Regions from separate parts of the Brevundimonas sp. Root1423 genome, predicted to be linked through region 2. Evidence: riboswitches for the same ligand, from Rfam matches in the RefSeq annotation. Region 2 holds a riboswitch; the other holds the start of a gene.
What was found. Region 2 has a riboswitch for glycine ahead of gcvT (glycine cleavage system aminomethyltransferase GcvT). Riboswitches for the same ligand answer to the same signal wherever they lie in the genome.
Positions count from the first base shown of each region.

Region 1: linked by a shared signal. The riboswitch ahead of gcvT (glycine cleavage system aminomethyltransferase GcvT) and the one ahead of gcvT (glycine cleavage system aminomethyltransferase GcvT) in region 2 are both predicted to bind glycine.

Region 1 is NZ_LMFL01000034.1:15,330-18,728, forward strand. It holds gene argS (arginine--tRNA ligase) at 1-867, shown strand, start outside; gene ASD25_RS18520 (adenosine deaminase) at 898-1,911, shown strand; glycine riboswitch at 1,941-2,038, shown strand; glycine riboswitch at 2,043-2,128, shown strand; gene gcvT (glycine cleavage system aminomethyltransferase GcvT) at 2,182-3,297, shown strand; gene gcvH (glycine cleavage system protein GcvH) at 3,309-3,399, shown strand, end outside.
Region 2 is NZ_LMFL01000038.1:6,424-9,822, forward strand. It holds gene gcvPA (aminomethyl-transferring glycine dehydrogenase subunit GcvPA) at 1-578, opposite strand, end outside; gene gcvH (glycine cleavage system protein GcvH) at 606-968, opposite strand; gene gcvT (glycine cleavage system aminomethyltransferase GcvT) at 980-2,095, opposite strand; glycine riboswitch at 2,243-2,340, opposite strand; gene ASD25_RS20510 (adenosine deaminase) at 2,370-3,383, opposite strand.

The sequences.
Region 1 (3,399 bases), on a different contig from region 2:
GCCGACGGCTCGGTGATCGAGGCCCCCAGCCCGCCGCCGCTGCTGGTCATCAGCTCGGAAGGCTCGGCCATGTACGGCACGACCGACCTGGCCACGATCCTGGACCGCCGCAAGGCCATCGACCCGGACCTGATCCTGTACGTCGTCGACGAGCGGCAGGCCGAGCATTTCGAACAGGTGTTCCGCGCGGCCTATCTGGCAGGCTACGCGGCCGAAGGATCGCTGGACCACCTCGGCTTCGGCACCATGAACGGCCCCGACGGCAAGCCCTTCAAGACCCGGGCGGGCGGCGTTCTGAAGCTGCACGACCTGATCACGATGGCGGTGGAGAAGGCGCGCGACCGGCTGCACGAGGCGCATCTGGGCGAGGACCTCAGCGAGGCCGAGTTCGAGGCCATCGCCCACAAGGTGGCCGTCGCCGCCCTGAAATTCGCCGACCTCTCGAACAGCCGGACGACGAGCTACGTCTTCGACCTTGACCGCTTCATGAGCTTCGAGGGCAAGACCGGCCCCTATCTGCTGTACCAGGCCGTGCGCATCAAATCCCTGCTGCGCAAGGGCGCGGACCAGGGCGCGGCGCCGGGGCCCATCGTCATCGCCGAACCGGCCGAGCGCGATCTGGCCCTGACTCTGGACGCCTTCTCGCAGGCGGTCGCCGAAGCCTACGACAAGCGGATGCCGCATGTCATGGCCGAGCACGCCTACCGGCTGGCGCAGTCGTTCTCGAAATTCTACGCCGCCTGCCCGGTGTTGATCGCGCCGGAGGAGGCGACGCGGGGTTCGCGGCTGGCGCTGTCGAAGGCGGCGCTGGACCAGCTGGAGACGGCGCTTCGCCTGCTGGGCATCGACACGCCGGAGCGGATGTAGGTTAGACTGGGCGCCTCACCGGAGCCGCCCATGTCGCTCGACGCCTATATCGCCGGCCTGCCCAAGGCCGAACTGCATCTTCACATCGAGGGCAGCCTCGAGCCCGAACTGATGTTCGAACTGGCCCAGCGGAACGGCGTGGCCATTCCGTTCGACAGCGTCGAGGCGGTGCGCGCCGCCTATGACTTTTCGAACCTGCAGGACTTCCTCGACATCTATTACGCCGGTGCGAACGTGCTGCTGACGCGGCGCGACTTCGAGGACCTGGCCTTCGCCTATTTCCAGCGCGCCGCGGCCGACAACGTCCGGCACGCCGAAATTTTCTTCGACCCCCAGACCCACACCGATCGCGGCGTCCCGTTCGAGGTCGTGGTCGAGGGTCTGATCGCGGGCATGGACCGGGCGAAGGCCGAGTTGGGCGTCACCTCCGGACTGATCCTCAGCTTCCTGCGGCATCTGACCGAGGACGAGGCCTTCGCCACTCTGGAGGCGGCGAAGCCGTATCTGCACCACTTCATCGGAGTGGGACTGGATTCGTCCGAGGTCGGCCATCCGCCGTCCAAGTTCAAACGCGTCTTCGCCGCCGCCCGCGACCTCGGCCTTAAGCTCTGCGCCCATGCCGGCGAGGAAGGTCCGCCGGCCTATGTCTGGGAGGCGCTGGACCTGCTGCAAATCGATCGTATGGACCACGGCAACCGCTCGATGGAGGACCCGCGTCTGGTCGAGCGGCTGGCTGACGAACGGATGACGTTGACGGTCTGCCCGTTGTCCAACCTCAAGCTCTGCGTGGTGAAGGATCTGAAGGACCATCCCGTGCCGGAGATGCTTCGTCGCGGCCTGCACGTGACCCTGAACTCGGACGATCCGGCCTATTTCGGCGGCTATGTGAATGAGAACTATCGCCAGCTGGCCGAGGCCGTGGGCCTGACGAGGGACCAGATCACGCTCTTGGCCCGCAACAGCTTCGAAGGGTCCTTCCTCAGCGACGCTGACAAGGCCGCCCGGATCGCCGAAGTGGAGGCGTGGGCCGCCCGTTCCGCTTGACTTCGCGCCGGAGTCGGGGCCTAGGTCCGCTCGCTCTCGCGGGAGAGATCGGGGCCTTTTCGGAGGCTTCGGAGCCGAAGGCGCAACCGCCCCGGAAACGCTCAGGCAAACGGACCGCGAGGACATTCGGACGCTGGAAAGTCGCTCTTCGGAGCGCGCCGACGGAGCAAGGCGACCTCATTGAGGACGTCGGAATCTCTCAGGCTTCAGGACAGCGGGGGCGCGAGGACGGCGGAGCTTCCGCCTCAACACGCGACCGCGAGAGTTCAGATGACCGACGAAGCCCTGAAGACCACGCCCCTCAACGCCGCACACCGCGCGGCGGGCGCCCGCATGGTGGGCTTCGGCGGCTATGACATGCCGGTGCAGTACGAGGGCGTGCTGGCCGAGCACCGCTGGACCCGCGAACACGCGGGCCTGTTCGACGTCTCGCACATGGGCCAGTGCAAGATCACCGGCGAGGACGCCGTCGCCCAGTTCGAACGCTTCGTCCCCGGCGACTATGCGATCCTGAAGGCCGGCAAGCAGAAATACAGCCTGCTGCTGAACGCCGAGGGCGGCATCATGGACGACCTGATGGCCGGCAAGCCCGACCACGACGGCCTCTATGTCGTGGTCAACGCCGGCAACAAGGACGCCGACTTCGCCTTCCTGCAGGCCAATCTGCAGGGCGATGCGACGCTGAAGGTCCTCGACGACCGCGCGCTGATCGCAATCCAGGGCCCCGAGGCCGCCGAGGTCATGGCCGCCCACGAGCCTCTGCTGGCCGAGATGGGCTTCATGGAATGCGCCCGGCTGATGCTGTTCGGCTGCGACTGCTTCATCTCCCGCTCGGGCTACACGGGCGAGGACGGCTACGAGATTTCCGTGCCTGCCGATCAGGCCGAGCGCGTCTGGAACGAGATCCTGAAGGACGCCCGCGTCAAGCCGATCGGTCTGGGCGCCCGCGACAGCCTGCGCCTCGAGGCCGGCCTGCCGCTGCACGGACACGACATCGACGCCTCGACCAGCCCGGTCGAAGGCGCCCTGACCTTCGCCCTGTCCAAGTCGCGCAAGGAGCGCGCGGACTTCAACGGCGCCGACCGCATCCTGAAGGAACTGGCCGACGGCCCGGACCGCGTCCGCATCGGCCTGAGCGTCAAGGAAGGCGCCCCGGCCCGTGAAGGCGCCGAGATCGCCGACATGAACGGAAACGTCATCGGCGCGATCACCTCGGGCGGACCCTCGCCGACGCTGGGCCGCAATATCGCCATGGGCTATGTCCCGCCGAAGTTCGCCGAGCTGGGGACCGATCTGAAGGTCATCGTGCGCGGCAAGCCCGCCGCGGCCGAGGTCGTCGCCACCCCCTTCGTCGCCCAACGCTACTATCGCAAACCGAAAGCCTGAGGATCGGACCGATGCATTTCTCCAAGGATCATGAGTGGGTTCGCTTCGATGGCGACGTCGCCACCGTCGGAATTTCCAAGCACGCCGCTGACGCCCTGGGCG
Region 2 (3,399 bases):
TCCGCCTCGGCGTCGACGGCGGCGGGCAGAACCTGGGTTTCGACCCCGACGGCGTGCACCACCGTCTCGGTCGCCCGGACATAGTGCGGATGCACCCCGCCCGAGATCACCGCCTTGTTGCGGCGGGTCACGCGGGTGGCCATCAGCACGCCCTCGGCCATGGCGGTCGAGCCGTCATAGAGGCTGGCGTTGGCCACCGGCATGCCGGTCAGGTTCGCGACCTGGGTCTGGAATTCGTAGAGATACTGCAGCGTGCCCTGGGCGATTTCCGGCTGGTAGGGCGTGTAGCTGGTCAGGAACTCCGACCGCTGGATCACATGGTCCACCGTCGCCGGGACGTGGTGCTTGTAGGCCCCCGCCCCGCAGAAGAAGGGCACGGAGCCGGCCGAGGCGTTCTTGGCCGCCATGGCTCCCAGCGCCCGCTCGACCTCCAGCTCGCCCGCCACGCGCGGCAGGTCGACGAAGCCGTCGCGACGCGCCGCTTCAGGCACGTCCACGAACAGGTCGTCGATGGATTTCGCGCCGATGGCCGCCAGCATGGCGGAGCGGTCGTCGGGCGTCAGCGGGAGGTAGCGCATGGCGGGGAGATCCGTGCGTGAAAGGGCTTAGAGGGTGGCCAGGAAGGCGTCGTAGGCGGCGCGGTCCATCAGGCCGTCGGTCGAGGTGTCCGACACCTTGATCTTCGCGAACCAGCCTTCGCCTTCGGGATCGGCGTTGACCGTTTCCGGGGCGGAGGCGAGGGCGGCGTTGCCTTCGATCACTTCGCCCGAGACGGGGGCGTAGACGTCCGAAGCCGCCTTGACGCTCTCGACGACGGCGAAGCTGTCGCCCTTCGAGACCGACTTGCCGGCCTCCGGCGTCTCGACGAACACCACGTCGCCCAGGGCGTCAGCGGCGTGCTTGGAGATTCCGACGGTGGCGATGTCGCCGTCGAAGCGAACCCACTCGTGATCCTTGGAGAAATGCATCGATCCGATCCTCAGGCTTTCGGTTTGCGATAGTAGCGTTGGGCGACGAAGGGCATGGCGACGACCTCGGCCGCGGCGGGCTTGCCGCGCACCAGGACCTTCAGGTCCGTGCCCAGTTCGGCGAACTGCGGCGGGACATAGCCCATGGCGATGTTGCGGCCCAGCGTCGGCGAGGGGCCGCCCGAAGTGACCGTGCCGATGACCTTGCCGTCCATGTCGGCGATCTCGGCGCCTTCGCGGGCCGGGGCGCCTTCCTTGACGCTCAGGCCGACACGGATCCGCGACGGGCCGTCGGCCAGTTCCTTCAGGATGCGGTCGGCGCCGTTGAAGTCCGCACGCTCCTTGCGCGACTTCGACAGGGCGAAGGTCAGGGCGCCCTCGACCGGGCTGGTCGAGGCGTCGATGTCGTGGCCGTGCAGCGGCAGGCCGGCCTCGAGGCGCAGGCTGTCGCGGGCGCCCAGGCCGATCGGCTTGACCCGGGCGTCCTTCAGGATCGTGTTCCAGACGCGCTCGGCCTGATCCGCCGGAACGGAAATCTCGTAGCCGTCCTCGCCGGTATAGCCCGACCGCGAAACGAAGCAGTCGCAGCCGAACAGCATCAGCCGGGCGCAGTCCATGAAGCCCATCTCGGCCAGCAGCGGCTCATGCGCGGCCATGACCTCGGCGGCCTCGGGCCCCTGGACGGCCAGCAGGGCGCGATCGTCGAGGATTTTCAGCGTCGCGTCGCCCTGCAGATTGGCTTTCAGGAAGGTGAAGTCGGCGTCCTTGTTGCCGGCGTTGACCACGACATAGAGGCCGTCATGATCTGGCTTGCCGGCCATCAGGTCGTCCATGACGCCGCCCTCGGCGTTCAGCAGCAGGCTGTATTTCTGCCGGCCCGCCTTGAGGACCGCATAGTCCCCGGGCACGAACCGTTCGAACTGGGCGATCGCGTCCTCGCCGGTGATCCTGCACTGGCCCATGTGCGAGACGTCGAACAGGCCGGCGTGCTCCCGGGTCCAGCGGTGCTCGGCCAGCACGCCCTCGTACTGCACCGGCATGTCATAGCCGCCGAAGCCCACCATGCGGGCGCCGAGCGCGCGGTGCGCGGCGTTGAGGGGCGTGGTCTTCAGGGGTTGGTCGGTCATGTTCAGGCTCCACGGTCGCGTCTTGGGGCGGAAAGCTCCGCCGTCCTCGCGCCCCCGCTGTCCTGAAGCCTGAGAGATTCCGGCCGCCAGAACCCTGACCAGCCTTGCTCCGTCGGCGCGCTCCGGAGAGCGACTTTCCAGCGTCCGTACGTCCTCGCGGTCCGTTTGCCTGAGCGTTTCCGGGGCGGTTGCGCCTTCGGCTCCGGAGCCCCCGAAAGGGCTCCGATCTCTCCCGCGAGAGCGCCGCGACCTAGGCCCCGACTCCGGGTCGGTGTCAAGCGGGACGGGCGGCGTATGCCTCGACTTCGGCGATCCGCGCGGCCTTTCCGGCCTCGTCCAGGAACGAGCCCTCGAAGCTGTTGCGCGCCAGCAGGGTGACCTGCTCCCGCGTCAGCCCCACGGCCCGCGCCAGCTGGCGATAGTTCTCGTTCACATAACCTCCGAAATAGGCCGGATCGTCGGAGTTCAGGGTGACGTGCAGACCACGCCGCAGCATTTCGGGTACGGGGTGGTCCCTGAGGTCCTTCACCACGCAGAGCTTGAGGTTCGACAGCGGGCAGACCGTCAGCGTCATCCGTTCGTCGGCCAGCCGCTCGACCAGACGCGAATCTTCCATCGAGCGGTTGCCGTGGTCCATCCGGTCGATGTGCAGCAGGTCCAGCGCCTCCCGGACATAGGCCGGCGGACCTTCCTCGCCGGCGTGGGCGCAGAGCTTGAGGCCCAGCGCGCGGGCGGCGGCGAAGACGCGTTCGAATTTCGAGGGCGGGTGTCCCACCTCTGATGAATCCAGCCCCACCCCGACGAAGTGACGCAGATACGGCTTCGCCGCCTCGAGCGTGGCGAAGGCTTCCTCCTCCGACAGGTGCCGCAGGAAACTGAGAATCAGGCCCGAGGTCACGCCCAGTTCGGCGCGGGCCCGGTCCATGCCGGCGATCAACCCCTCGACGACGACCCCGAAGGGCACGCCCCGGTCGGTATGGGTCTGGGGGTCGAAGAAAATCTCGGCGTGCCGCACGTTGTCCGCCGCCGCGCGCCCGAAATAGGCGAACGCCAGATCCTCGAAGTCGCGCCGCGTCAGCAGCACGTTCGCCCCGGCGTAGTAGATGTCGAGGAAGTCCTGCAGGTTGGAAAAGGCGTAGGCGGCGCGCACAGCCTCTACGCTGTCGAACGGAATGGTCACGCCGTTCCGCTGCGCCAGCTCGAACATCAGCTCGGGCTCGAGGCTGCCTTCGATATGGAGATGAAGCTCCGCCTTCGGCAGGCCGGCGATATAGGCGTCGAGCGACATGGGCGGCTCCGGAAAC